DNA from 4 places in the Shigella sp. FC1967 genome. Region 4 is predicted to be linked to each of the others. Evidence: predicted binding sites of a transcription regulator. Region 4 holds the regulator's gene; each other region holds the start of a gene.

Region 1 (7,978 bases), on a different contig from region 4:
CGCATTATGGAAAAAGGGTGAAGAGCAAGGCTTTCATCCCCATCAATTAGTCATGACAGCAACGCCGATCCCGAGAACATTAGCGATGACGGCCTACGCGGATATGGACACCTCTATTATCGACGAATTACCACCGGGTCGAACACCAGTGACCACGGTCGCTATCCCTGATACTCGCCGTAATGACATTATTGAACGCATCAAGCTAGCGTGCACAGAAGAAAAGCGACAAGCCTATTGGGTATGTACCTTAATTGAAGATTCTGATGTTCTTGAAGCACAAGCCGCCCAAGTTATCTATGATGAACTGACCATTGCACTCCCTGAAATCAACGTGGGATTGGTGCACGGGCGAATGAAACCTGCAGAGAAACAGGCCGTCATGACCGCCTTTAAAGAAAATGCGCTTCAACTTTTAGTTGCAACAACCGTAATTGAAGTCGGTGTTGACGTACCTAATGCAAGTTTAATGATCATTGATAACCCAGAACGACTGGGACTCGCACAGTTACACCAATTACGTGGACGTGTAGGCCGAGGCGCAATCGCCTCTCATTGTGTCTTGCTATATAAAACACCACTCACACAAACAGCACGTTTGCGATTGCAGGTATTAAGAGATAGCAATGACGGTTTTGTGATTGCACAAAAAGATCTCGAAATCCGTGGCCCTGGTGAACTTTTAGGTACTAAGCAAACAGGTAATGCACAATTTAAAGTCGCTGATTTGTTACGCGACCAAGGGCTTATTCCTGAGGTTCAGCGCATTGCTCGTTATCTGCATCAACACTATCCTAAACATTCTCAAGCCTTAATCGAACGCTGGCTACCTGCTAAGACACAATACAGCCAAGCTTAAGGTGATTCTTTTGTATGGCTTAGCGTGCGTTTAAACTCGCTTTGGGCTGATCTTGAAATATTCGTAAATTTAATACCGCATAGCAAAACACCTCAATGCTGATATTCAACATTGAGGTGCTCTTTAACGTTTTGACGCTATTTTAATTTATAGCAACCAAACTACCCTGCAACGATTGGCGTAAAAAACGGTAGCATTAGATACAGTTTAATCACTATTGCATTCACAATATCAATAAAGAATGCACCAACCATAGGCACGACTAAGAACGCAAGATGAGACGGTCCAAAACGGTCTGTTACCGCTTGCATATTCGCAATCGCCGTTGGTGTTGCGCCTAAACCAAAACCACAGTGACCTGCTGCTAAAATCGCGGCATCGTAGTTTTTACCCATGACACGGAAAGTCACAAAAATAGCATACAGCGCCATTACACCGGCTTGAACTCCAAGGATAACCAGCATTGGTATCGCCAGTGATGCAAGCTCCCATAATTTCAAGCTCATTAATGCCATCGCTAAGAATAACGATAAACTCACGTTACCTAAGACTGACACCGCTCTATCAAAAACACGGTAGAACCCAAGCATTGAAAGGCTATTACTTAAAATCACACCAATAAATAGAACACACACAAAGGTTGGTAGTGAGAATGCAGTACCTTCTAACAATTGGGAAAGGAACGTACCTGCCATTAAACAGATAGAGATCATCGCAATCGTTTCTAATAAAACCATTGAAGTGATCATTCGACCTGTTGTCGGCTTCTCAAATGCGGTTGGCATTTCATGGTCATCGGCGCCTAATCCCGGTGTCGGGATATTTTTGATTAAGTAGCGTGCAACTGGACCACCAATCAATCCACCTAAAACTAAGCCAAAAGTAGCACAAGCCATTGCCACTTCAGATGCGCTCATAAAACCATAATTTTCAACAAAGGTTTTACCCCAAGCGGCACCCGTACCATGACCACCCGATAAGGTAATCGAACCGGCCAGTAGCCCCATTAAAGGATCCAGACCTAACATTTCTGCTAATGCAATACCGACGGTATTTTGTACTAACAACAATCCCACAACAACAAAGACGAAAATAAAAAGTGCTTTTCCTCCCGCTTTTAAACTTGCGAGGTTTGCGTTTAAACCAATTGTTGCAAAGAAGGCCAGCATTAATGGATCTTTAAGTGAAAGATCAAAACTCACTTCCCAATCCATAAAAGATTTGAATGCTAATAGAATAACTGCAACAAGTAGCCCACCTGCAACGGGTTCTGGGATCGTATACCGTTCTAAAAAAGGAACAGATTTCACTAATTTACGTCCGATCAAGAGAACCAAAGTGGCCGCAACCAGCGTGCCATAAACATCAAGATGATACATTTATGTACCCCGTCTTATTTGTTAATTTTATATAAAAATACTACGACGCTAAGTTCATCCATAAACAACGCCAAAAGCAGGTATCCCCGATTAGAAAAAAAAAATGGAGACAAACACAAGTTAAAACATATAAAAATGTGAGCGCCTCTTAAGCATTTTGATAACATCATTTTCGCGCAAACGATTGCTTTTGTGGCACAGATCATTAAAATACTGTTTTTGTCGAATAAGAAATTCACACCATGGTTACTTCAGAAAATCAAAATTTGCCTAAAAAATAGTGACGTTTCAATTAAAAAAAATAGCGAACTTCTTTTTGCTTTAGAAGAGAAACCGCCATTACCTCAAACACTTTTTGCTGCTTGCCAACACCTTTTAGCTATGTTTGTCGCGGTTATCACACCTGCGATCCTTATTTGCCAAGCATTAGGATTACCTGCACACGATACTCAACGTATTATCAGTATGTCTTTATTTGCATCAGGTATTGCTTCTCTTATTCAAATTCGAGCATGGGGTCCAATAGGTTCAGGATTGTTATCAATCCAAGGAACAAGCTTTAACTTTGTTGCTCCACTTATTATGGGGGGATTAGCACTTAAAAATGGTGGAGCCGATATTCCAACAATGATGGCAGCCCTGTTTGGGACATTAATGGTTGCCTCATTAACCGAAATCATCCTTTCTCGTGTACTTCACTTAGCAAGACGTATTATTACACCGCTGGTTTCAGGTGTCGTCGTGATGATAATCGGTCTCTCTTTAATCCAAGTTGGATTAACCTCTATTGGTGGTGGTTATGCAGCCATCGAAAATAATACCTTTGGTTCACCACAAAACCTGTTATTAGCAGGCTCTGTTCTTATTGTTATTATTCTACTTAATCGACAAAAAAACCCTTATTTACGCGTTGCTTCTTTGGTCATTGCAATGGCAGTGGGCTATGTTCTTGCTTGGGCTTTAGATATGTTACCCACACCTGCAGAACATCAAGAAACTCCGCTTATGACTATTCCTGAGCCGTTTTATTATGGGCTGTCATTTGATTGGCATTTGCTTATTCCTTTAATGCTGGTATTTATGATCACATCACTCGAAACGATAGGAGATATTACAGCAACTTCTGACGTTTCAGAGCAACCTGTCAGTGGCCCTTTGTATATGAAACGAATTAAAGGAGGCGTCTTAGCGAATGGAATTAACTCCATGGTTTCGGCATTTTTCAATACCTTCCCAAATTCTTGTTTTGGTCAAAATAATGGCGTTATTCAATTAACAGGCGTTGCAAGTCGCTATGTAGGTTATGTTGTTGCCGCAATGCTCATTATCTTAGGCTTATTTCCATTCGTTGCAGAATTTGTGCAAAAAATTCCTGAACCCGTATTAGGTGGAGCCACATTAGTCATGTTTGGTACGATAGCGGCATCGGGTGTACGCATTGTTTCTAAAGAAGCACTCAACCGCCGAGCCATCATGATCCTTGCGATTTCACTTGCGGTAGGGCTGGGCGTTTCACAGCAACCTCAAATATTGCAGTTTGCACCTGATTGGCTAAAAACATTGCTGTCATCGGGTATTGCTGCAGGTGGTTTAACAGCCATTATTTTAAACCTGATTTTTCCGCCAGAAAAATAATCATTAATTAGTTACAAAATAATAAAGCACTATTTTCATCATCAAAAAATAGCGCTTTATTTATTACCTGCAGATCAATGGCGTTTTTATAAAAGCACTTTCCGTTTGATTACAGTAAATAATATTCATCTTTTATTGAAACTCAAAAAAAAAAATAAGATGACAACAACTTTTAATCTAATTAAAAAATCCTGCACTCGAATACTTAAAAAAAGCACGCATCTACTCAAGACTTTCACATACAAACTATTGGGCAATTTTTTTACTTATCTCAAAGATTCCATTCTTTCATTGTTTAATAGTGATCATAAATTTACTCATTTAGGAAATAAATCTATTGCTGAATTTAATTTAGAACATATTCAACAAGACTTAAATGAGTTTTTAAAAAATCCTTCCCTTAATAATTCTGAAGATAAAAACAAAAAGGAATATCTAAACTATACGTTTCAATATTCATCAAAAACAAGCGGGTATTCTCCCTAATTTTTACGATATTTATCACTCAGGTAGCATTGATCCTAATGAATTAATTTCCCAACTTATTAACTATGGTAATAAATTAAAAACCGGAGAATTAAATGATAGAGAGCAAAGCCATAAAAAACATTATAGAAACAATATTGGGTAATATTAAAGCCAATTTACTAGAGAGCAGTAATTCACTCACCAAAGACTTGGTAAACAAGATATCCCTTATCTCAAATAAATAAGCAGTTAAATGATCTTGTTTTATAGAGTGATGAATACTTGAGCATCACCGAGTTTTCAGGCATAACTGTATAATGTTTTGATGGAGTATAAAACAGGAGACAGGTTATGCGCTGGCTGATGAAAAGTTTGGTATCTCTGATACTTATCGTTATTTTATTTATTATTATCATTTATGCTTTTATTCAGACTCAGTGGGGCGCACAAAAAACCAGTGAATGGCTGACACAATACACCGACTATGATATTCGCTTCTCTGGTATTGAGCATGATCTTATGCAACCCGAGCAAGTCATTGTTCATGATCTCCTCATTAATCCTAAGCAAGATAAAGCGATAGTATCGGCAAAATCAGCACAAATTAGATTGAATTGGCAATTTTTTACTACTCCATCTCATCTACAAAAAATCACATTAGAAAATGGCAATATTGATTTTACCAACAAAACACCTTCAATACCGTTAAGCGCCGACATCTTACAATTTAAAAATATGGCGCTACGTAGTGAAAAAGCAGATTTTTCTTTTGATGCCAAGAAAATAACGGGCGGGATCACACCCTGGCTCCCAACATCAACCGACTTAATTGGAGCCGGTCATTTCTAGTTTTCCATTGCTAGTGGCATGATAAATAATAATGAATTCAGTAATTTTATTATTTCTGGACAATATCAACCCAATAATATTCAAATAGAAAAATTAGGTACTCGCCTACTGAATGGCTCACTATCTTTAAGTGGACAATATCAAGACAATCAATGGAAGTTTGATGAAGTTTATATGAATGGCTTGCGCTGGCAATCCTCACAAACCTTTGACGAATTAATTCAATCTCTCTCTGAATATCCTCGTGTTAGCATAAAAACACTCAATATCGTTGATTTGACTGCTGAAGGGAAACAGTGGGCAATAAGTGGTTTTGATGGGCAATTTGCTCAATTGAATTGGGATAACGCGCTTTCATTTACCACTGGTGAACTCAATACAGATGATATTGTTTTTCAAAATGAACACGTTACTGATCTTATTGCAAAACTCAACCAACAGAACAATCAACTCAATCTAGATAACCTCAGTCTACGCTATGAAAAAGGTTTAATTAAACTTGCCGGTCATTGGAATAAAGACAATAAAACCATCACAATCCAAGACGCCACACTATCAGGTTTTTTATATACGTTACCTGAAAATTGGCTCACTTTTTTTAGCTCAACCAATAGATAACAAAAGCAATATTCAAAATATCACTATCGAACAGTTATCTATCAATCAATCTATCTTGATTGATATCACGCCAGAATTTCCATTCCAATTCACCAATTTAACAGGAAAATTGCAAAATTTAATGGTTGCAAAAGAAGGTGAATGGGGATTATGGCAAGGTTCAGCCGTATTAAATGCCGATAGCGGTACATTAAATCGTATTGAATTACGTCGTCCTGATTTAAACATTGTCACTCAACACGATAATGCTATTGTTGAGCAATATTCAGCATTTATTGGTAATGGCATTGTTCGAGGTTCAGCCGCTTTAGTGCAATCTAACCAGCAGCGCCAATTTTCACTTATTGCTAATGGTCTCAATGTCCCTTTATCAACGCTATATACATTAGGTTTAAAAACAACCTACTCTGATGAAATAGGCCAATTCACATTAAAATTGAAAGGTGATTTACGTTCAAAACCAGTCATATCAACACTGAATGGCACATTAACTGGCAATAAAGGTGAACAACAAATACTCAACGCAGTGATACAAAATGGTGAGATAATTAATCACCTATAATATTGATTTTTTCGCAGGAGCACGGATTGCTCCCTTTATAAAAAGCGTTACAATGCGCTATTGCCCTTTTCTTTATTGTGGAGTTTTCATGTCTGACGAAGATTTTTCCCCTGAAAAAATATCTTTAAATGTATTTCAACAATCTCCTTTAACTGCACTTGAAGATAACAGCACACTGCTTGTGTGTGATGATAACAAAACTCCGTTGTTCTATTGCCTTTCCAAAGAAGACTATGATGCATTAATTGAGCGAGTTATGGATGCCGAACTTGCAGCGATCGTACTTGAACGTCGCCAAAATAAATTAGATGAGCTTAATTTAGACTAATTTTATCGATGCAATCATTCGTCTTAAAGAGAACAAATAAAAAACACCCTTCCAGGTGTTTTTTTGTTTTTATCGCATTTTCACAGATAAAATTAACGTCTTTTCTTTTTACGACCAGGCTGAACAAAACGCTTACGAGAATTATTTTCCGTTTCTTTGGTTTTTGTTTGAGGAATATGGATACCTAATGCTTTCGCATTACTACTGATTTGTTTTTTCGGTTTATTTTGCTTTGGTTTTGGTGGCGCTTCAGAAGTCGATTTTTCAATTGCTTCAAATAGAGTAATGAGTTCATCATCGGTCAGATCACGCCATTCACCAACAGGTAATCCAGACAAACTAACATTCATAATGCGAATACGTTCAAGCTTAGTGACTTCATAACCAAAATATTCACACATACGACGTATTTGGCGATTTAATCCTTGAACTAAAGTAATACGAAACACCATCGGTGCTTCTTTCTTAACCTTACATTTTTTGGTTTTTTGTCCCATGATAGGAACACCCGCACCCATTCCATGAATAAATTCATCGGTGATCGGCTTGTTCACTGTCACAAGGTACTCTTTTTCATGATCATTACCTGCACGTAAGATTTTATTGACTAAATCACCGTGGTTGGTCAGGAAAATCAATCCTTGGGAATCTTTATCTAAACGCCCAATGGGAAAAATACGGGTACTGTGGTTAACATAGTCAACAATATTATCTTTTTCGCCATCATCTGTGGTGCTAACAATGCCCACTGGTTTATTCAGCGCAATCAAAACTAACTCAGAGTTATCCTGCGCTTCAATCAATCGCCCATTGACTTTGACTTCATCGCCAGCAAAGACTTGATCGCCAATACTGGCGCGCTTGCCATTAATAAGGACAAGTCCTTGCTCAATATAACGGTCAGCCTCACGACGTGAGCAGATCCCGCTTTCACTGATATATTTATTAAGACGAGTAGATAAATTGGTGTCCATGCTTCCCTCCGTAAACTGCGAAATATACATCAATTGGATAGCGATAGAAACTCTATAACACCGGCATTCAAGAATAGATTTTTTTATACTCTATTTTTTTTAATAAAAAAAATGCAGAAAAATAGAAAAAGGTAACCCAAAAAGAAAAAGAGTGATTTTCCTTTAAGTTACTTTAAAGATGGATAGCTAAATTAGCACTGCTTATTTTGTGAAGGTAAAACAATATAAGTTCCACTAAAAACAGCACCGATACCTTCATCACCACAAATATCAACATCCAGTTTAATTCGAGCCTTACTTCCTTTC
Region 2 (7,978 bases), on a different contig from region 4:
AAGAGATCATGCTTGGGCAGATCCCGATAAAAGTGATCCATACTCCAGGGCATACACCTGCGTGTGTCTCATATCATATTGAAAATGCTGTTTTTGTTGGTGATACACTCTTTATGCCAGATTACGGCACGGCAAGAGCTGACTTCCCCGGTGGGGATGCAAAAAAATTATATCGCTCGATTCAAAAATTGTTTGCACTCCCTGAAGAAACAATCCTGTATATGTGCCATGACTACAAAGCGCCAGGGCGCGACCACTACGCATGGGAAACGACTGTTGCAGAGGCGCGCAGCTCAAATATCCATGTCCACGAAGGCGTCACTGAAGAACAGTTTGTCACTATGCGCAAACAACGTGATGCAGGTCTTGCAGCGCCTAAATTATTACTGCCATCTATTCAGGTTAATATACAAGCAGGAGAATTTCCTGAGCCAGAATCAAACGGCACACAATATTTAAAAATCCCGCTGTCTTTTAAAACTAAATAATATTTCTCCTATTTAATTAATTGGAACACAAAATGAATACACCAACTTGGATTTTATTAGCGTTTGCTGGCTGGACACTTCTCATTTTATTTGGCACCGTTGGTGTATACCGCTGGTCACGTATTTTAACTGGCCGCGCAACCGTTGGAGAGTGGCAAGCAAATAAACCACAAGGTAGCGATTGGTATCAGCGTGCTATTGCAGCCCACCGTAATTGTATTGAAAACTTACCCGTGTATACGGCGATTGTTGTCGCCATGAATTTCACTCACACAGAAAGTTATCTTCTTAATATTTTAGCAATTATTGTTTTTATCAGCCGAATTGCACAAAGTCTTATTCATATTTGTCTGACACAAACCGACAAAGTAGCAACATGGCGGTTTATTTTCTTCTTTACACAAATCGTGATGATGATTTGGATGGGAATTAATATCGCTATTAATGCAATTTAAAAAGAACATAAATAATTACGGAACGGCCTTAATAATAGATTCCGCAACATTCTTCAATAATAGATTGGGGAAAATGCCGGAAGGATCAATATAGCTCTATAATGAAAAACGACCACACTTATCATTAAACTATAAAAACGCCCGATGAAGTTCATCGAGCGTTTTATGCCTAAAAAAATTATCAACCTATATCAAACCAGAATATAAATTCTGATCTTCTGACTTAATTACTTTTTTGTTTGCGGTCCCACTAACCGATTCAATGGTGTTATCTACGAGTTCTGTTTCAGGACGAACAATACTGACTAATTTAAAGATTAGGCTTAAAACAATACCAACTATCGTCGCTAAAGCCATACCTTTTAACTCCGCCGCACCGATCTGAATCGATGCACCACTGACACCAACAATCAGAATAATTGCCGTTAATATCAAGTTTTGAGGTTTGTTGTAATCCACTTTTGAATCTAATAAGACACGAATACCTGATGCACCGATGACACCGTAAAGCAGTAATGAAACGCCACCCATAACTGGAACAGGTACAGCAGCAATAGCCGCCGCGAGTTTACCAACACACGATAATAAGATGGCGAGAATTGCCGCACCACCAATAACCCATGAGCTATAAACCTTAGTGATAGCCATAACACCGATGTTTTCACCATATGTGGTATTGGGTGTTGAGCCAAAGAAACCGGAAATAATGGTAGAGAAACCGTTTGCGAACATAGAACGATGTAGGCCAGGGTTTTTCATTAAATCACGTTGTACAATATTGGCTGTAACAACAAGGTGTCCAACGTGCTCAGCAATAACAACTAATGCAGCCGGTAGGATAATAAAGATTGCACTCCATTCAAAACGGGGAGAATAGAATGTCGGTAGTGCAAACCAGTTAGCTTCTTTTATGGGTGTAATATCAACGACGCCCAAGAAGAAAGAGAGTGCATAACCTGCTAATACCCCAATAAGGATAGGAATAATAGCAAGGAATCCTCTAAACATTACAGAACCTAAGATAGTCACACCTAAAGTGACCATAGAGATAAGCAGTGTCTGGCTATCAACCGGTGTATCTTCACTGGGTAATAATCCTGCCATTCCAGCAGCCGTTCCTGCTAATTCAAGCCCGATGACGGCAACGATTGCGCCCATTGCCGCAGGCGGAAACATCACATTAATCCAACCTCGCCCTGCTATTTTGACAATACCGGCAACGAGACAAAATAACACACCACAGACAATGAATCCCCCGAGTGCTAATTCATACCCTAAAGGTAATAATAAAAGTACAGGTGAGATAAATGCAAAACTTGAACCTAAATAAGCAGGAATGCGTCCTTTACAAATAAAGAGATAAAGCAGGGTTCCGATCCCGTTAAATAACAATATTGTTGCCGGATTAACTTTAAATAAAATTGGCACAAGTACGGTGGCGCCAAACATTGCAAACAAATGTTGAAGGCTCAACGGAATTGTTTGTAATAATGGTGGGCGCTCTTCTACCCCGATTGCACGACGAGTCATGCTTACGACCTCTCTTTAATATGAATGTAAAATTGGTTTATATTTTTAACTTTATACTTGTCCTACTTTAAATCGCCGCATTGCTGACTACACCTACACATCGTCGTCACCTAGCAGCACCTTAAAATATTTAAAATATAGAACAAATATGTGATCCAAAAAAAAGCCGACTATCAAAGTCGGCTTAATTATTATTTTGTACCAAATATCTTATCGCCCGCATCGCCAAGACCTGGAACGATGTACCCGTGCTCATTAAGATGACTATCAATAGATGCAGTATATAACTCCACATCTGGATGAGCTTCTTCTAATGCCTTAATCCCTTCTGGAGCAGCAACCAGAACTAATACTTTAATTGAAGTACAGCCCGCATTTTTTAATAAATCAATTGTGGCAATCATAGAGCCGCCTGTTGCTAACATAGGGTCAACAACAAGAGCCATACGCTCTTCAATATTGGATGCTAATTTCTGGAAGTAAGGGACAGGTTTTAATGTTTCTTCATCGCGGTAAACGCCAACTACACTGATTCGGGCGCTAGGAATATTTTCTAATACTCCGTCCATCATCCCGATACCGGCACGGAGGATAGGAACTACTGTGATTTTTTTTCCTTTAATCTGTTCTATCTCTACCGAACCACACCAACCTTCTATTGTTACCGTCTCTGTTTCTAAATCGGCGGTAGCTTCATACGTCAGTAGACTGGAAACTTCTGAAGCCAGTTCACGAAAGCGCTTAGTGCTTATATCATGATCTCGCATCAGCCCCAATTTATGTTGAATGAGTGGGTGTTTTACCTCAACGATCTTCATAATTTCTCCTAATGTACGACGCAGCCTGACAAAAAAATCGCGAGATTATACCGCTTTTTTGCCAACATTCCATCGTTTTTCTATTGATATTGATCAAACGCACAGCTTTTAACCACACCAACATGAATAATTGTGACCTATAAAGAAGATCCTCGCAAACGTTTGCTTTGCCTGTTAGAATAGCCCCCGCACACATTTTTTCTTAACAGCAACTTGCCGTGAGGGCTCTACGTGACTAACAAATCCTCTCTCAGCTATAAAGATGCCGGTGTCGACATTGACGCAGGTAATGCTTTAGTCGATCGTATCAAAGGTGTAGTAAAAGAAACCCGCCGTCCTGAAGTTATGGGAGGTTTAGGTGGTTTTGGCGCACTTTGTGCGATCCCATCTAAATACCGTGAACCTATTTTAGTTTCAGGCACCGATGGCGTAGGAACTAAACTTCGCCTTGCGATGGATTTAAATCGCCACGATGACATCGGGATTGATTTAGTCGCAATGTGTGTCAACGATTTAATTGTTCAAGGTGCAGAACCCCTTTTCTTCCTTGACTACTATGCCACAGGAAAATTGGATGTCGATACCGCAGCACGCGTAGTAACAGGTATCGCAGAAGGTTGTAAGCAATCGGGTTGTGCATTAGTGGGGGGTGAAACGGCTGAAATGCCGGGAATGTATCACGGTAATGATTATGATATCGCTGGTTTTTGTGTCGGTGTGGTTGAAAAATCAGAAATTATCGATGGTAGCAAAGTTAAAGCGGGTGATGCGCTGATTGCTTTGGCATCAAGTGGACCTCATTCTAATGGGTATTCATTAATCAGAAAAATTCTTGAAGTTAGCAATACCCATGCTGAAAACACTTCCTTAGGTGATAAATCATTAGCTGATCACCTATTAGCCCCCACTCGAATTTATGTAAAATCACTGCTTTCATTAATTGAAAATGTCGATATCCATGCAGTAGCACATATTACAGGTGGTGGCTTTTGGGAAAATATTCCTCGAGTATTACCAGAAAACACTCAAGCACGTATTGACAGTAAAAGCTGGGAATGGCCAGTGGTTTTCAAATGGTTGCAAGATGCAGGACACGTCAGCACACATGAAATGTATCGTACCTTTAACTGCGGCGTTGGATTATTAATTGCTGTTAACCCAAATGACGTTGAAAAAACATTAGCACACCTTGCAGAGTGTGGTGAAAACGCCTGGTTAATTGGTGAAATTGCGCCACAAGCTACGGGTGAAGAACAAGTTATTATTAACTAATGAAAGTATGTGAATGAAAAATATTGTCGTCCTCATCTCAGGAAACGGCAGCAACCTACAGGCGATTATTGACGCCTGTAGGGCGAATAAAATCACGGGTAATGTGGTTGCTGTCTTAAGTAATAAAGCTGATGCATATGGTCTTGAACGGGCAAAACTTGCTGATATTCCCGCTTATTTTGTTGATCCGACTCTCTATAACGACAGAGCTGACTACGATAGTGCGTTAATTAAACAAATCGATGCTTATCAACCCGACATTGTGGTTTTAGCTGGTTTTATGCGTATTTTATCGCCTGATTTTGTGACACATTATCAGCATAAATTATTAAATATTCATCCTTCTTTGCTTCCTAAATACCCCGGATTACACACTCACCGCCAAGTTTTAGCGAATAAAGACGCTTTTCATGGCGTGACCGTCCATTTTGTGACAGAAGAACTTGATGGAGGTCCCATGATTATTCAAGCTCGCATTCCTGTTTTACCGGATGATACTGAACAATCATTACAAACAAGAATACAAACGGAAGAGTATCGTATTTACCCATTAGCGATCGGTTGGTTAGCTGAAGAACGATTAAAAATGAAGAATAATCAAGCTTTTCTCGATGACATTGCGCTTTTCGACAGCCTTGGTTAACTATTTCGTTTAAGATAAAAAGTCACATTGTGCTACAATGTAGCCCACGTGACTTTTTTTGTGTCACCCTTTTCTCTTTTTATTCAATGCATTCACCGAGGTGCTTATGTCTGGTGGTAAGAAAGTTCCACCTATAAAATTACGTCCTCTCGAACGAGAAGATCTCTCTTTTGTCCATCAACTTGATAATAATGCCAGCGTTATGCGTTATTGGTTTGAAGAGCCTTATGAAGCTTTTATCGAGTTAAGCGACCTTTATGAAAAACATATTCACGACCAAAGCGAACGTCGTTTTATTGCCGAAAGTGACGGCACTAAAGTTGGACTTGTCGAATTAGTTGAAATTGATTATGTTCACCGTCGCGCTGAATTCCAAATTATTATCGCCCCTGCGCATCAAGGTCATGGATATGCTGCACGAGCAGCAAAACTTGCGATGGATTACGCTTTTTCTGTACTCAATTTATACAAACTCTATTTAATCGTTGATAAAGAAAATGCTAAAGCGATTCATATTTATCAAAAGCTTGGCTTTAAAAAAGAAGGTGATTTAATAGATGAGTTTTTTGTTAACGGTGCCTACCGTTCTGCGATTAGAATGTGTACTTTCCAAGCGCCTTATTTTGAAAAAAAAGCCAAAGAGGCGAAACCCGAAAATTTTGTTAAACCGGGTGCGACTATTAAGCAACATGTCTGATTTATTCAGATATTAAGTATTAACTTTAACCCTTGTTGGAGTTCAGATGTCCCAGGAACGACTCTATATTGATAAAGAGATCAGTTGGCTTGCGTTTAACGAACGTGTATTACAAGAGGCTGCTGATAAACGAAACCCGTTAATTGAAAGAGTCAGGTTTCTGGGGATCTATTCAAATAATCTTGATGAGTTTTATAAGGTTCGTTTTGCCGATGTAAAACGCCGTATTTTAATTAACGAGGAGCGTGGCTCACGCTCTGCATCAAGTCATGCTCGCCATCTTATAAAGAAAATTCAATCAAAAGTGGCTAAAGCCGACCAAGAGTTTGATGCTTTATACAATGATTTGTTATTAGAGATGGCACGAAACCAAATCTTTCTAATTAACGAACGCCAAATCTCTCCGAATCAACAAATCTGGTTACGCCAATATTTCCGTCAAAATTTAAGAAAACACATCACACCTATTTTGATTAATCCTGAAACAGACTTGGTGGAGTTTCTTAAAGATGACTATACCTATTTAGCGGTTGAAATTGTGCAAGGGCAAATTATTCATTATGCCCTGTTAGAAATTCCATCAGACAAAGTCCCTCGTTTTGTTATTCTCCCAACAGACCAAGGACGTAGTAAGAAAAAAATCCATGATTTTATTGGATAATATTTTACGCTACTGCCTTGATGAGGTATTTAAAGGCTTTTTTGATTATGATTCATTAAATGCTTATTCCATGAAAATGACGCGAGATGCGGAGTATGATCTTGCGACAGAAATGGAATCAAGTTTACTTGAAATGATGTCATCAACATTAAAACAACGCCTGACTGCAGAGCCTGTCCGTTTTGTTTATCAGCGTGATATGCCTGATGAAATGGTAGCATTATTGCGCAGTAAACTCGGTTTATCGAATAATGATTCCGTTATTGCGGGAGGTCGTTATCATAATTTTAAAGATTTTATTAACTTCCCCAACGAAGGCAGTAAATTCCTATTAAATAAACCCATCCCACGTTTACGCCATGTTTGGTTTGATAATTTCCGTAATGGCTTTGATGCCATACGTGAGCGCGATGTCTTACTCTATTATCCTTATCATACTTTTGAACATGTGCTGGAATTGCTACGTCAAGCCTCATTTGATCCAAGTGTTATCTCAATAAAGATTAATATTTACCGTGTTGCTAAAGATTCTCGGATCATAGATTCGATGATCCATGCTGCTCATAACGGTAAACGTGTCACGGTCGTTGTTGAGTTACAAGCGCGTTTTGATGAAGCCGCGAATATTCACTGGGCAAAACGTCTGACAGAAGCGGGGGTACATGTTATTTTCTCTGCTCCAGGCCTGAAAATTCACGCGAAATTATTTATTATTTCTCGCTTAGAAGACGGTGAAATTATCCGTTATGCCCATATTGGTACGGGAAATTTCAACGAGAAAACCGCGCGTCTCTATACTGACTATTCACTATTAACTGCAAATACTGAAATTACTAATGAAGTACGTCGCGTCTTTAGTTTTATTGAAAACCCTTATCGCCCTGTGACGTTTGAACATTTGATGGTTTCACCACAAAACTCACGTACCCTTTTAAATCAATTAATCACCAATGAAATTCACAGTGCTCAAGCAGGACATCCCGCGGGGATCACATTAAAAGTGAATAACTTAGTTGATGAAGAGCTAGTTAATCGCCTTTATGATGCCTCAGAAGCGGGGGTAAAAATACGATTGTTAGTCCGTGGTATGTGTTCTTTAGTCCCTAATCAACCGGGATTTAGTGAAAATATTCAGGTCACCAGTATTGTTGATCGTTTTTTAGAACACGACCGTGTTTATGTGTTCACGAATAAAGGTGATGAAAAAATCTTTCTCTCTTCTGCGGATTGGATGACGAGAAACCTTGACTATCGTATTGAGGTTGCGGTGGCTTTGCTTGATCCTCAACTTAAGCAACGCGTTCTTGATATACTGGATATTCAATTTAATGACACCGTAAAAGCTCGTTATATCGATAAGGATTTAACAAATAGCTATGTTCCTCGTGGAAATAAACGTAAGATCCGTTCCCAA
Region 3 (7,978 bases), on a different contig from region 4:
TGACGTCTGAAAGCACAACAATCAAAATTGCTTTAGGCGTTGAATATGATGGTAGCCGTTATTATGGTTGGCAACGCCAAAATGAAGTGCGCAGTGTACAAGAACGGCTAGAAAAAGCACTTTCACAAGTTGCTAATGAACCTATATCTGTGTTTTGTGCGGGGAGAACCGACGCTGGCGTACATGCAACAGGGCAAGTTGTCCATTTTGAAACGACGGCGCACCGCAAAGATCCGGCATGGACAATGGGTGTTAACACACATTTACCTGCGGATATTGCTGTACGTTGGGTAAAAACCGTTTCTGATGATTTTCATGCCCGCTTTAGCGCAACAGCAAGACGTTATCGCTATGTGATTTTTAATCATCGTTATCGTCCCGCTATCTTGTCATCTGGCGTGACACATTTTCATTACCCTCTAGACGTTGAACGTATGCATCAAGCAGCGCAATGTTTACTGGGTGAAAATGATTTTACTTCTTTTAGAGCTGTTCAATGTCAATCACGAACGCCTTGGCGTAACGTTATGCATGTCAATGTTTCTCGATATGGTGACTATGTTGTTGTGGATATTAAAGCAAATGCATTTGTTCATCATATGGTGAGAAATATTGTTGGCAGCCTTTTAGAAATAGGGTGTGGCAATCAGGATATTACTTGGATGGCTGAATTATTAGCCTTAAAAGACAGAACTAAAGCTGCAGCCACAGCGAAAGCAAATGGATTGTATTTAGTCTCTGTGGATTATCCTGATCATTTTGAATTACCAAAACCTGCAATGGGTCCACTATTTTTAGCGGATAATCCTATTGAGATATCTCAATCATAAGAACACCCCGTTTTCTGAGGATTTATGGAAATATTAACACAATTTGTTGATTTAATTAAATTTCTTGTTGATTTTATTTTGCATATTGATGCGCATTTAGCAGAGCTTGTCGCACAATATGGAACATGGGTTTATGCCATTTTGTTTCTGATTGTTTTTTGTGAAACAGGGTTGGTCGTAACACCGTTCTTACCCGGAGACTCTTTATTATTTGTTGCTGGTGCTTTAGCTTCGTTAGAAACCAATGATGTGAATGTTCATATTATTGTTTTACTGTTACTTTGCGCCGCTATTTTAGGTGATGCCGTTAACTATTCCATTGGGCGACTTTTTGGTGAAAAGCTATTTAGTAAACCTGATTCAAAGATTTTCCGACGTGAATACCTAGATAAAACCCATGCTTTTTATGAAAAGCATGGTGGTAAAGCAATAATTTTGGCAAGATTTGTGCCGATTATCCGAACTTTTGCGCCATTCGTTGCAGGAATGGGTAAAATGTCATATCGTCACTTTGCCTTTTATAATGTTACTGGGGCAATTGCATGGGTGCTGTTATTTACTTATGCCGGATACTTTTTTGGTGACTTAGATATAGTTCAAAAGAACTTAAAATTGCTAATTGTTGCCATTATTGTTATTTCTATTTTACCGGGCGTTATTGAGATCTTACGCCACCGCAGAGCGAGTGCAAAAGCAAAGAAAGAAAATGATAACAAAGAGGTTTGAGCAGTTATCATCAGTTTTTTGCCGTAGAATAGCCATAATAAAGAGATGCGCTGAAATTCAGTAAGCGGTATCATCATAAACTTTGCTAACCACACAGCCAGTGCATTGTGGTTGATACGCTAACAATAATTTTACTGGCGAAGGTCAGATTCAGACGAAAAGGTCCATTAATGAGCTGGATTGAAAAAAATTCTAAACAAAAGCACTATCACAAGTTCACGTAAAGCTAATATCCCTGAAGGGGTTTGGACTAAATGTGACAGCTGTGGGCAGGTACTCTATCGCGCAGAATTAGAGCGCAATTTAGAGGTTTGCCCTAAATGTGATCACCATATGCGCATTTCAGCGCGCCGTCGCCTTGAGACTTTCCTTGATACAGGAAGTACAACAGAATTAGGTAGCGAATTAGAACCTAAAGATATTCTGAAATTTCGCGACTCTAAAAAATATAAAGACAGAATCAGCGCAGCCCAAAAACAAACGCAAGAAAAAGACGCATTGATCGTGATGAAAGGTACGCTGAAAAAAATGCCTATTGTTGCTGCATCCTTTGAATTTGCGTTTATGGGTGGTTCAATGGCATCTGTTGTAGGTGCCCGTTTTGTGCGTGCGGTTGAACAAGCACTAGAAGATAACTGCCCATTAGTTTGCTTCTCGGCAAGTGGTGGCGCGCGTATGCAAGAAGCGCTGATGTCATTAATGCAAATGGCAAAAACCAGTGCCGCATTAGCAAAAATGCAAGAACGTGGTTTACCTTATATTTCAGTTATGACTGACCCTACGATGGGCGGCGTTTCTGCTAGTTTAGCGATGTTAGGTGATATCAATGTTGCTGAACCTAAAGCGCTGATCGGTTTTGCAGGCCCTCGGGTTATTGAACAAACAGTACGTGAAAAACTACCTGCTGGTTTCCAACGTAGTGAGTTTCTGCTAGAAAAAGGGGCGATTGATATGATTATTCGCCGTCCTGAAATGCGCGATGAGCTGGCTGAATTGCTGGCTAAGCTGACTCAGTATGATTTAGTCGAAGATGAAAATGAAGATGAAATCATCGGTGAAGAAATGATTGCTGATGAGATTGAGTCTACAGATAACGAGCCAGAAATTAACATCGAAACGAATAAAAAAGAAGATGTCTAATATCATCACTGCGCCTAAAGCCACATCACCTTTGTCGATGTGGCTTTCTTATCTTGAACATTTACACTCCAGCGCCATTGATATGGGGTTAGAACGAGTAGGCAAGGTAGGAAAAATAATAAACGTGTTACGCCCTGCGTCTAAGGTAATCACTGTCTCAGGCACAAATGGAAAAGGCACAACTTGTCATATGCTAGAGTCAATCTTGATGGCATCAGGATTGAATGTCGGCGTTTATAGCTCCCCTCATCTTGTTCGTTATACAGAACGTGTTCGTATTCAAGGAAAAGAGCTTTCCGAAGATGCTTTTTGCGAAGTTTTTGCAGAAATTGAACAAGCGAGAGGCGATATCTCACTCACCTTTTTTGAATATGGCACGTTGGCTGCGCTGAAGTTATTTCAACAAGCACAACTTGATGTTGTTATTCTTGAAGTAGGATTAGGCGGTCGACTAGATGCGACGAATATTGTTGATGCGGATATTGCTGCTATCACGAGTATTGCACTTGATCATACGGATTGGTTAGGTGCGGATAGAGAGCATATTGGTCATGAGAAAGCGGGCATTTTCCGAGCTAATCACTATGCTGTTGTGGGTGAGCCAGATATGCCTCAATCCATCGCCCAAGTTGCCCATGAAAAACAAGCTAAGCTTTTCCGTCGAGGAACGGATTGGTCTTTTGTTATTGAAGGTGATCACTGGCATTGGCGTTGTGTTGACTGTGAATTTAATGCCTTACCCATTCCGAACATTCCACTCGCTAATGCGGCGACAGCAATGGGCGTTATTCGTTGCTTGCTCCAATCTGATGACAAAGTCAGCCAAGCAATAACACAGCAAAGTATTGTCGAAGGTATGTCTCGTGCACAATTACCCGGTCGTTTTCAGGTAATTTCTCAACATCCTTTGGTTATATTTGATGTGGCTCATAATCCGCATGCGGCAGGATATTTAGCAGAAAAATTATCACAATTACCACAAAAATCTGATACTCAGGTGCGTATTGTTGTTGGTATGCTGGGTGATAAAGATATTGCAGGAACATTGGCGTGCTTAACACCATTGGCTGATCATTGGTATGTCGCTCCACTTAATGAGTTTCGTGGTGCTTCTGCTGATGTGTTAGCTCAGCATCTTGAGAAACCAATGGTATTCGATAGTGTTGAAAATGCATGGCAACAAGCAATGTCTGATGCTGCTTCTAACGATATTGTTGTGGTTTGTGGCTCATTTCATACTGTTGCACATGTGATGGAACTTTTGGAAAAGGAGAGTGTGGGTGGCGAGTAAATTTCAAAATCGCTTAGTCGGTGCCGTTGTATTGGTGGCAGTCGGGGTTATTTTTTTTACCTGCACTGCTTGACGGCGATAAGAAATATAACGAAGACCAGTTCGCCTCTATTCCTTTAGTACCAAAACCAGGTGATGAGCAAGAAATAGAATCTATCGCACCGATAGAACAAACTGCTGTGCCTTCTACACCGTCAGAAGGCGCATCTGAAGGTATGATTTCTGAAGCAGTGACAGGCATGGAGCAATCTGTGGTGACAACACCGGAACCACCTGCTGTTGTACCTGTTCAACCCTCGGAACAACAACCACAACAGCAGCCAACGCAGGTGCCTCCTGCTGTGGTTACGCCACCAGTACAACCACCCGCACCACCAGTACAAGAAACTAAGCCACCGAAGGGAGAGGCTTGGGTTGTTCAATTAGGTGCATTGAAAAATGCGGCGAAGGTAGAAGAGATTATTGCTAAAATGCATTTCTCAGGTTATCCCGTATATACCATACCCGCACGCCCCGTTTCAGGGCAAGTGACTCGAATTTACATTGGTCCTAGTGCATCTAAGTCAGAATTACAGGCTATTCTGCCTCATTTAAAAGAGCTTACGGGCTTACAAGGTGAGGTAAGGGCATATAAGCCTTAATTTTTTCTAAACGAGTCATCAGATGAGTTGTGTAACAAAGCGTTAACTTATTGCGGCGATTATGATTTTTCATATCGCCGTAAATTATTTTGAAATTAGCGAAAATTAGCATTACGCAAACGTTTTCGTTTTCTGTTAGAATGCTTCCGTATTAATGCGGAGCATCATTATTGGATAAAGAATTTATGGTCTGGATAGATTACGCCATCATTGCCATTATTGGTTTTTCCGCATTAGTGAGCCTGATCCGTGGCTTTGTTCGTGAAGCATTGTCACTCATCACCTGGGGTTGTGGTTTCTTTGTTGCTAGTCAGTTTTATCCTTATCTTGCCGTCTATTTTACCCGGTTTGAAGATGAGCTGGTTCGTAACGGGATTGCAATAGTCACGTTATTTATTGCGACACTGATTGTTGGTGCTGTTGTGAATTATGTGATTAGCTCTCTTGTTCAACGCACAGGGTTATCAGGTACAGATCGTGTATTGGGGGTCTGTTTCGGGGCTTTAAGAGGCGTGCTGATAGTCTCAGCATTACTGTTTGTTTTAGGCGCATTTACACCTATGGCAGATAGCGCTGATTGGCAACGTTCTGAGCTTATTCCTCAATTCAACCATATTATTAGGTGGTTCTTTGACTACCTACAAAATGCGTCAAGTTTCGTGTCGGAGAGAATATAACCTCTCCGTCTGGCTGATGAGGATCTATTCATGTGCGGTATTGTCGGTATCGCTGGAGCTAATCCAGTAAACCAATCAATTTATGATGCGTTAACGGTGTTACAACACCGAGGTCAAGATGCAGCAGGCATTGCAACGATAGACGGTAACAACGGTTTCCGTCTTCGCAAAGCGAACGGACTGGTTAAAGATGTGTTCGAAACCCGTCATATGTTGCGTTTAAAAGGTACTATCGGGATAGGGCATGTCCGTTATCCAACAGCGGGTAGTTCTAGTGCATCAGAAGCGCAGCCTTTTTATGTGAATTCACCTTTTGGTATTACGTTAGCGCACAATGGTAATTTAACCAATGCGCATTTATTACGTCGCCAATTATTTGAAACAGCGCGTCGCCATATCAATACCACCTCTGATTCTGAAATCTTGCTTAATGTATTGGCATATGAATTAGACCGTTTTGACCATTTTCCACTTGAGCCTGATAATATTTTTGCAGCCGTTGCGGCAATGCATAAAAAAACTCCGTGGTGCTTATGCTTGTGTTGCATTAATCATTGGTCATGGTTTGTTAGCTTTTCGTGATCCTTTTGGTATTCGTCCTTTAGTCTTGGGTAAACGTACCTTAGAAGGGGGGCGTTATGAATATATGGTCGCATCTGAAAGTGTTGCGCTTGATACTTTAGGTTTTGAGTTTTTACGCGATGTTGCACCGGGTGAAGCGATTTATATCACAGAGCAAGGGCAACTTTTTACGCGTCAATGTGCCGAAAATCCACAGTTAATGCCTTGTTTATTTGAGTATGTTTACTTTGCTCGCCCTGATTCTTTTATCGATAAAATTTCAGTCTATAATGCACGTTTACGTATGGGACAGAAATTAGGCGCTAAAATTGCCAAAGAGTGGGATGATTTACAGATTGATGTTGTGATCCCCATTCCTGAAACATCTTGTGATATTGCGTTAGAAATTGCCCATATTCTTAATAAACCTTATCGCCAAGGCTTTGTAAAAAATCGCTATGTGGGTCGTACCTTTATTATGCCGGGGCAGCAAGAGCGTCGTAAGTCTGTTAGACGTAAACTGAATGCTAATCGCGCAGAGTTTCGTGATAAAAATGTTCTGTTGATTGATGATTCTATAGTACGTGGTACAACGTCAGAGCAAATTGTCGAACTCGCAAGAGAAGCAGGCGCGAAGAAAGTTTATTTTGCTTCAGCAGCGCCAGAAGTTCGCTTCCCCAATGTATATGGAATTGATATGCCAAATGCCAATGAGCTTATTGCTCATGGACGTGAAGTGGATGAAATTCGTAAATTAATTGGTGCTGATGGGCTTATTTTCCAAGATCTCACTGATTTAATCGCCGCAGTACAAGAAGAAAACCCTGATATCAATCAGTTTGAATGTTCTGTATTTGATGGTGTTTATATCACGAAAGATATTGATCAAGATTATTTAGATTATTTAGAAAATCTACGTCGTGATGATGAACATAAAATTCGTGATCAGAATGAAATAGAAAATTTGGAAATCTATAACGAAGGCTAATTTTTCGGTAAGATATCTCCCTTATAAAGCGTCGATGCCAGTGTGTTCTGCATCGACGCTTGTTTTTTGAGGGTTAATCATCATAATGATTAACAAAGGTATATATTCTGAGGATTATAATGAAAAAGCTGATAGTTGGGCTAACAGGTGCTAGTGGTGCAATTTACGGTATACGTTTATTAGAAATACTAAAATCTGTGCCGTCAGTTGAAACACATTTAGTGATTAGCCAAGCTGCACGCCGTACTATTTCATTAGAAACAGATTATTCGCTAAAAGATATTCATGCTTTAGCGGATGTGATTTATGACGATCGCGATATTGGCGCATCGATCTCTTCAGGCTCATTCCGAGTCAATGGAATGGTCATATTACCTTGCTCAATCAAAAGTTTGTCAGGTATTGTTCATAGCTATACAGATACCTTAGTCACTCGTGCGGCGGATGTGGTCTTAAAAGAAGGACGTAAATTAGTGCTATGTGTGCGTGAAACGCCACTGCATTTAGGTCATTTGCGATTAATGACGCAAGCTGCTGAGTTAGGTGCTGTGATTATGCCACCAGTACCGGCATTTTATTTTCAGCCCAAAACGATTGATGATATTGTTAATCAAACGGTGAATCGTGTACTTGATCAGTTTGAGATTGAGTTGCCTGACGATTTGTTTCAACGGTGGGAGGGTGATAAGCCCACTCGTTAAGTATGTTCGTCATACTTCAAGGTGTAGCGTTGTTGACTGAGTTCATTCGCACTAGTGACATACTAGTGTATGCTCCTAGCGACTCATTTACTTGTCGCCTAGCTACATCTTGAATTATTTAGAGTATTTATTAGGTAGAATATCTATTCCAAATAAAAAGAGATTATTTTCCTGTGGTTATAATATCTTTTAGTGCCTCTTCTAAATGAGGGTAGCGAAATTCAAAGCCAGCATTAAGTAGCTTTTCTGGGATTGCCTGTTGCCCACCTAACACCAATGTGGCACTTTCTCCCATAATTAAACGTAATATACTTTCAGGTACGGTCATTAAGGCTGGGCGATGAAACGTTTTTCCTAATAAGCGAGTAAACTCTTTATTTTGTACAGGATTAGGCGCTGTTAAGTTAAAAGCACCTTTAGCAT
Region 4 (6,500 bases):
TAGAGCGTGTTATGGCACAACAAGCGCAGCAACAAGCTTTATTAGCAGCACAACAACTTAGCAATGAAGAATAAATTTCACATAATTAATGTTGTTGTTCTGAACAGATAGCCAAAGAAAAAGCCAGTTTGTCAATCAAACTGGCTTTTCTCTTTTTATCAAAAGAATAATTAACGCGGGATCTGTAGACCGCCGATCTGGCCTTTAGGACTGAGTACTATTTGCCATAACTGGATATCTCTAGCGCGAAATGCACCCGCACAGGCATTAAGGTAATAGCTAAACATACGTTTAAAGCGCGGAGTGTAGTTAGATTCAATATCTGGCCAACAAGCTAAAAAACGCTGATACCACGCCATTAATGTTTTATCGTAATCAGCACCAAAGTTATGCCAATCTTCCATCACAAATTTATTGTCCATTGCATGAGCAATTTTTTGAATAGATGGTAAACATCCATTAGGAAAAATATACTTGCTTATCCAGCTATCTACATTCACTTTATCGCGATTAGAACCTATGGTGTGCAATAAAAACAGACCATCTTCTTTTAAATTATGGCGAACGACATCAAAATAAGTGGCGTAATTCTTAGGGCCAACATGCTCAAACATACCGACAGAAACGATACGATCAAATTGTTCATGCAAATCACGATAGTCTTCTAAAATAATATTAACATCAAGTCCTTGGCATCGTGCTTGTGCTAATTTCTGCTGTTCAACAGAAATAGTGACCCCAGTGACAGAAACTCCAAAATGTTTTGCGGCATAAGCGGCAAGTCCACCCCAGCCACAGCCAATATCTAATAAGGTCATACCTGGTTTTAAATCTAATTTTCGGCAAATTAAATCTAATTTATGCTCTTGGGCTTGGTCTAAATTATCTGCATTTTTCCAGTAACCACAGGAATATTGCATATTAGGATCAAGCATGGCAGTAAATAGGTCATTACCAAGATCGTAATGCTCTTTACCTACCATCCATGCGCGTTTTTGTGTTTGTAGATTAAAAAGGCGGGCTGTTGCAATCTTAAAAATATCATGTAGGTTTTGTGGGAGCTTATCTTCAAGACCAGCACGTAAAACTTTATGAAAGAATATATCCAGTCGCTCACAATCCCACCAACCATCCATATAACTTTCGCCGAGACCTAATGAGCCTTGCTGTAATACTCTTTTATAAAAATTCTGATTGTGAACCTGAATATCATAAGGTTCTGAGCCATTAACTCGAATATCAGCGTGAGCTAACAGTTCTATTGCGATCTTTTTAAAAGGATCGTTGGAGGTCTTTCGGCCTTCTTCTACACAAGATGTACTCATATACTCTCCGCGTAAACTAAGCGGGTTTTGAAACATAAAGCTAAAAAAGGATGTGTGCAGATTGACAGTATTAAAATGGTATTGTGTTCAAAATGCATTGAACGAATAGAATTAATAAAATAACTAATCTGCCATAATCAGCAAATAATCTGTTTAATGTTTCAAAATCCGAAAGAAAAATAAATAAAACGCTATTACAGCGTATAAGCAAGTATAGAGATGTAAATTGTTTTTCTCTAGAAAAGAAAAAGGCCATTTTTTATAAAATGGCCTTTTTAAGATAAATCCTAAAAGGGAGGGTGGTGATTATTCTACTGTTTGAACCGTGTGTTTGATAACAGATTTATTTCGCTGAATAAAGTAGCCAACAGCCATTGGGATTGCGGTTAACGCCATAATTGCAGTGGTGTTAATCAGAGGTTGTTGGCTGATAAATGCAGACACAATAAAACTGGCTAAGCTGCAAAGACCCAATTGAAGTGCATTTTGTAACGCAGCGGCTTTACCACTGATTTCAGGATAAGCGGATAAAGCATTAGATACCGCGATTGGATAAGATGCACCATTCATTGCGGCCATAATACAGAACGGAATTAAAATAGTCGTTAATGTTGGTTCCGTAAATTTAGCAACAAGGTATAAGGCGGTCATACTGACAGCATAACCAATTAATAACAGTGGTAGTAACGTTTTACCAGTCATTTTTGACAGTAAAATACGGCAACCATAACCACCCACCATAAATGCAATAGTTTGTGGAATATAACTTAAACCGATATCCTGTGGCGAATAACCCATTTTTTCAAGAATGATGGGTGAGCCGGCTAACCAAGCAAAGAAACCTGCACTACAAGAAGCGTAAACTAATACGTTACCTGTATAGAGAGGCGATTTTAGTAAAGTGATAAATGAAGCAGAAGATTGGTTCGCATCTGTGACTGATTTTTGTTTAATGTTTTTTAGCATTAATGTCGGTAGCATTAATACTAACGTTACTGCCATTAACAGCATGAAAATCATACGCCAGCCACCGTGCTCTAATAGCGATGCACCGATTAAAGGTGCAAGTGCAGGTGATAATGCAACCAGTGGCATAATTAAAGCAAAGACATGCTGAGCGCGAGATTCATCAAAACGGTCGATAACAAGAGCTTGCCAAATAACGGCAGCAGAGCAGACGCCGAAAGCTTGTAGGAAGCGCATAGCCAGTAAGCCAGTTGCACTTTCAACCCACAGCATACCAAGGCAGCCTAAAGAGAAAAGGCTTAAACCGATAAGAAGAATAGGTTTACGACCGACTTTGTCAGAAAGTGGTCCCCAAAGTAATTGAGCAACAGCAAAGCCAAATAAAAAGATACTTAAGCTATTACTAATAGCCCCTTCGCTAATAGCGAGTTCACGCTGCATCATACCAAATGCAGGTAAATACATATCAATAGCTAAGTAACCTAGCATACTTAAACCCGCTAGGTACACCATAAAGCTCATAGGTGTTTTTGATTGTGTGGATGTTTTAGAATTCATTTTATTTTCTATGCTATGTGATGTAGAACATTTTATATATTGTAACGAAGACTTATTTTACTTGTGAAACGGGAATATTTGGTTAATGCTGTGAAAAATTTTCAAAGGAATAAACTCTATGTGGTCAGAATACTCTTTAGAAGTTGTTGATGCAGTCGCAAGAACAGGAAGTTTTAGTTCTGCTGCTCAAGAATTGCACAGAGTGCCATCCGCCGTTAGTTACACTGTTCGGCAATTAGAGGAATGGCTTGCCGTTCCCTTGTTTGAACGCCGTCACCGTGATGTAGAATTAACCGAAGCAGGTAAAATTTTTATCAAAGAAGCACGATCTGTTATCAAAAAAATGAATGACACTCGGCATCTTTGTCAACAAGTTTCTAATGGGTGGCGCGGTCAGTTTAGTATAGCCGTTGATGGCATTGTAAAACCAGAAAGAACACAACAACTTATTCTCGATTTCTATCGTCATTTTCCTGATATTGAACTGTATGTCTATCCTGAAGTGTTTAATGGCGTATGGGACTCCTTGGTCAATGGGCGTGTTGATTTAGCTATTGGTGCAACAAGAGCCTCACCAATTGGTGAACGTTATAGCTTTAGAGATATGGGTTTTATGCCGTGGCGCTGCGTTTGTCATGTTGATCACCCTTTAGCAAAAGCACAACATCCATTAACGGATGATGAAATGCGGCCTTATCCAAGTTTATGTTTAGAAGATACCTCACGCAGTTTGCCAAAGCGTGACACATGGGCGCTAAATAACCAACGCAGGATGGTCGTACCAACATGGGATATGGGGCTTGAATGTTTGTTAGCGGGATTATGTGTAGGAATGGTGCCTTGGCACCGTGCTGAATCTTTAATTAAACAAGGCAAGCTGGTTACTTTACAACTAGCACAACCATTGCCAGACAGCCCATGCTGCCTGACGTGGGTCGATAAAAGTGAATCTCCCGCTTTAACATGGTTGTTAGATTATCTTGGAGATAGCCAAACCTTAAATGAGGAGTGGCTTCGTTAGAAATCAGGTCGTTGAATAAATATGAATTAACGACGGTAGTCGATAAAAGGACCATCAGCGACTGAACGACGCTCAACTAATCGTGGATGAACTTCGATTGTTTGGGCGTCTTCGCGTTTATTGACGATGCGATCAAGCAACATTGATAATGCCATTTGACCTAAACGTTCTTTTGGCTGGTGGACGGTCGTTAGGGCCGGTGTAAAATAACGAGCATTACGAATATTGTCATAACCCACAATAGAAATATCGAAAGGAACACGTAGGCCAAGTTCATCTGCTGCACAAATCGCACCCATTGCCATCACATCACCACCACAAAAAACAGCAGTAGGGCGATGTTTTTGATTTAGCATTTGGTACATGGCTTTATAACCAGATTCCGGCTCAAAGTCGCCTTGTACAATCCATTCATCTTTTACTGTGATTTTTGCTTCTTCCATGGCTTTTAAAAAACCTTGTAATCGGCCACCACCAGTATTACGTTCTAATGGACCAGGAATAATACCAATGTCACGATGACCTCGCTCAATAAGATAACGACCCGCAATATAGCCACCGTGGAAAGCGTTATCGATGATGGTATCTGTAAAGTCGCCACGCGCTTTACCCCAATCCATGACAACCATTGGAATATTACGATAGCCTTCTAAAAGAGTCAGAAGGTGATCGGGATATTCAGAACACATGACTAATAATCCATCAACACGTTTTTGTGCCAGCATTGCTAAATAGGCTTTTTGTTTATCAAGGTTATTATGTGAATTACATAAAATCAGTGTGTAACCTTTGCTATAACAACTATTTTCAACAGCTTCAATCACTTCAGCAAAGTAAGGGGCTTCACTGGACGTGGCTAACAGGCCAATAGATTTGGTGTGATTGACTTTTAAACTACGCGCAACGGCACTAGGTGAATAATTTAATTCTTTTATAGCGGCCCAAACTGCTGCCCGTGTGTTCTCAGCAACAAAACGTGTTTTGTTGATCACATGAGAAACAGTCGTGGTTGATACGCCTGCGCGTTTTGCCACGTCTTTTATTGTTGCCATGGTGTGGAAAACTCCTGACCTTCATTGGTCTCTTTTATCTAATTTTGTGGTTTGACTGCCAGTATAGTCATACATAGGGCAAACACTGGCAATAATTTAGCGATTAGCTGTGAATTTTGTATGATCTAGCTCAAAAGTGAAAGTATTAATCAATGTTATAAATTGTGCACTGGTCGCTATTTTAACAAATATTGATATGTGATAATAATTAACCATGACAAGGTTATGGTTAAAATGTGTATTATAATCATTTTGAGGGAGAAATAGATGGATACGGATCTGAAATTTGGTTTGAGTACAGCAGTTGCAGCGCTTGTTATGATCGTTTTATTTTCGACTATGTTATTCTAATCACTGCTTTATAGATTATCCGATCAATTTAAATAATAAATTATCGAATATCTGAATATAACAAAGGGCTCGAGGCCCTTTGTTATTTTATCACTAAAAATGAATCTGAATCACTCACCTTTGATTATCAAGCTCAATTAAGCAAGGTTAGCTTCAACAAATGACCAGTTAACCAATGCCCAGAACTCTTCTAAATATTTAACGCGCGCGTTACGGTAGTCGATGTAGTAAGCATGTTCCCATACATCAACAGTTAACAATGGTTTGTCTTCGCCTGAAACAGGAGTTGCAGCGTTAGACGTGTTAACAATTGCAATCGAACCATCTGCTTTTTTAACTAACCATGTCCAACCTGAACCGAAGTTTTTAGCTGCCGCATCATTAAATTGTTTTTTGAACTCTTCAAAAGAGCCAAATGCTTTGTTGATAGCATCAGCGATTTTTCCTGTTGGTGCGCCGCCTGCATTTGGTGCTAAGCAGTTCCAGTAGAAAGTGTGGTTCCATACTTGAGCTGCATTATTAAAGATGCCACCATCAGTAGATTTGATGATTTCTTCTAAAGATTTGCTTTCTAAATCAGTACCTTTAACCAGATTATTTAAATTGGTTACATAGGTTTGGTGGTGTTTGCCGTAGTGATATTCTAAAGTTTCTTTAGAGATGTGTGGCTCAAGAGCATCTAACGCATAAGGTAATTTTGGTAATTCGAAAGACATTGCGTACTCCTTTAAACTATCTATTTCGGGTTTTGTGCCTGAAATCATTCCATCAAAATCATTTGAATTGATAAAATGAGGCAAATGAATCACTAAGTTGTTACTATTTTGCTAATTATTTTAACAAAAATCTGCTGAAATAACAGCTAAATATCTTTTATCTATAGTTATAAGCCATATAGATTAATTATACTCATAAGAGTATATCCCTCTTGCTTGCACGTAAAGTAGCAAAAGTACATTTGTAATGAGAGAAGTAAAAAGTACAAACTTCATTCTGTTAATGTGGTTTTGTGGGATAAGTTAACATTGTTTGTCAAGATAAGTCGTTATAATAAATACCCACTAATGTGAAGTTACACTCAAAGGAATGTATCAATATGAAAAAAATATTTATTGCTATGGGTATGATAGTTTTTTTATCTAGTTGTGAGCTTAATAGTAATGATCCATTGAAAATGGACTTTGGCATAAGAGTATATCCCTCTTGCTTGCACGTAAAGTAGCAAAA

Evidence for each region. The regulator PurR, encoded in region 4, represses purine synthesis genes. The targets are predictions, from matches to a motif close to CANGCAAACGTTTGCNTG.
Region 1: gltS (sodium/glutamate symporter) is a predicted target of PurR. The motif match lies at 2,412-2,429, and genes of this name have one in related genera.
Region 2: purM (phosphoribosylformylglycinamidine cyclo-ligase) is a predicted target of PurR. The motif match lies at 3,443-3,460, and genes of this name have one in related genera.
Region 3: cvpA (colicin V production protein) is a predicted target of PurR. The motif match lies at 4,741-4,758, and genes of this name have one in related genera.

Annotation. Positions count from the first base shown of each region.
Region 1 is NZ_MIIZ01000410.1:920-8,897, forward strand. It holds partial or broken gene recG (ATP-dependent DNA helicase RecG) at 1-859, shown strand, start outside; gene gltS (sodium/glutamate symporter) at 1,021-2,238, opposite strand; gene BHE89_RS03550 (uracil-xanthine permease family protein) at 2,497-3,873, shown strand; gene BHE89_RS24860 (hypothetical protein) at 4,693-5,190, shown strand; gene BHE89_RS24865 (hypothetical protein) at 5,209-5,808, shown strand; gene BHE89_RS24870 (AsmA family protein) at 5,930-6,370, shown strand; gene BHE89_RS03560 (hypothetical protein) at 6,459-6,698, shown strand; gene rluF (23S rRNA pseudouridine(2604) synthase RluF) at 6,791-7,672, opposite strand; partial or broken gene BHE89_RS03570 (thioesterase domain-containing protein) at 7,864-7,978, opposite strand, start outside.
Region 2 is NZ_MIIZ01001176.1:4,231-12,208, reverse strand. It holds gene BHE89_RS19965 (MBL fold metallo-hydrolase) at 1-488, shown strand, start outside; gene BHE89_RS19960 (MAPEG family protein) at 521-943, shown strand; gene uraA (uracil permease) at 1,130-2,473, opposite strand; gene upp (uracil phosphoribosyltransferase) at 2,665-3,291, opposite strand; gene purM (phosphoribosylformylglycinamidine cyclo-ligase) at 3,523-4,563, shown strand; gene purN (phosphoribosylglycinamide formyltransferase) at 4,577-5,206, shown strand; gene speG (spermidine N1-acetyltransferase) at 5,313-5,903, shown strand; partial or broken gene ppk1 (polyphosphate kinase 1) at 5,950-7,978, shown strand, end outside.
Region 3 is NZ_MIIZ01001187.1:1,319-9,296, reverse strand. It holds gene truA (tRNA pseudouridine(38-40) synthase TruA) at 1-830, shown strand, start outside; gene BHE89_RS20090 (DedA family protein) at 855-1,556, shown strand; partial or broken gene accD (acetyl-CoA carboxylase, carboxyltransferase subunit beta) at 1,727-2,696, shown strand; gene folC (bifunctional tetrahydrofolate synthase/dihydrofolate synthase) at 2,689-3,987, shown strand; partial or broken gene dedD (cell division protein DedD) at 3,977-4,628, shown strand; gene cvpA (colicin V production protein) at 4,814-5,305, shown strand; partial or broken gene purF (amidophosphoribosyltransferase) at 5,336-6,854, shown strand; gene BHE89_RS20060 (UbiX family flavin prenyltransferase) at 6,974-7,555, shown strand; gene BHE89_RS20055 (TIGR01777 family oxidoreductase) at 7,719-7,978, opposite strand, start outside.
Region 4 is NZ_MIIZ01000585.1:58-6,557, reverse strand. It holds gene BHE89_RS06050 (riboflavin synthase subunit alpha) at 1-74, shown strand, start outside; gene cfa (cyclopropane fatty acyl phospholipid synthase) at 171-1,325, opposite strand; gene punC (purine nucleoside transporter PunC) at 1,632-2,849, opposite strand; gene punR (DNA-binding transcriptional activator PunR) at 2,968-3,870, shown strand; gene purR (HTH-type transcriptional repressor PurR) at 3,897-4,922, opposite strand; gene cydH (cytochrome bd-I oxidase subunit CydH) at 5,190-5,273, shown strand; gene sodB (superoxide dismutase [Fe]) at 5,411-5,989, opposite strand.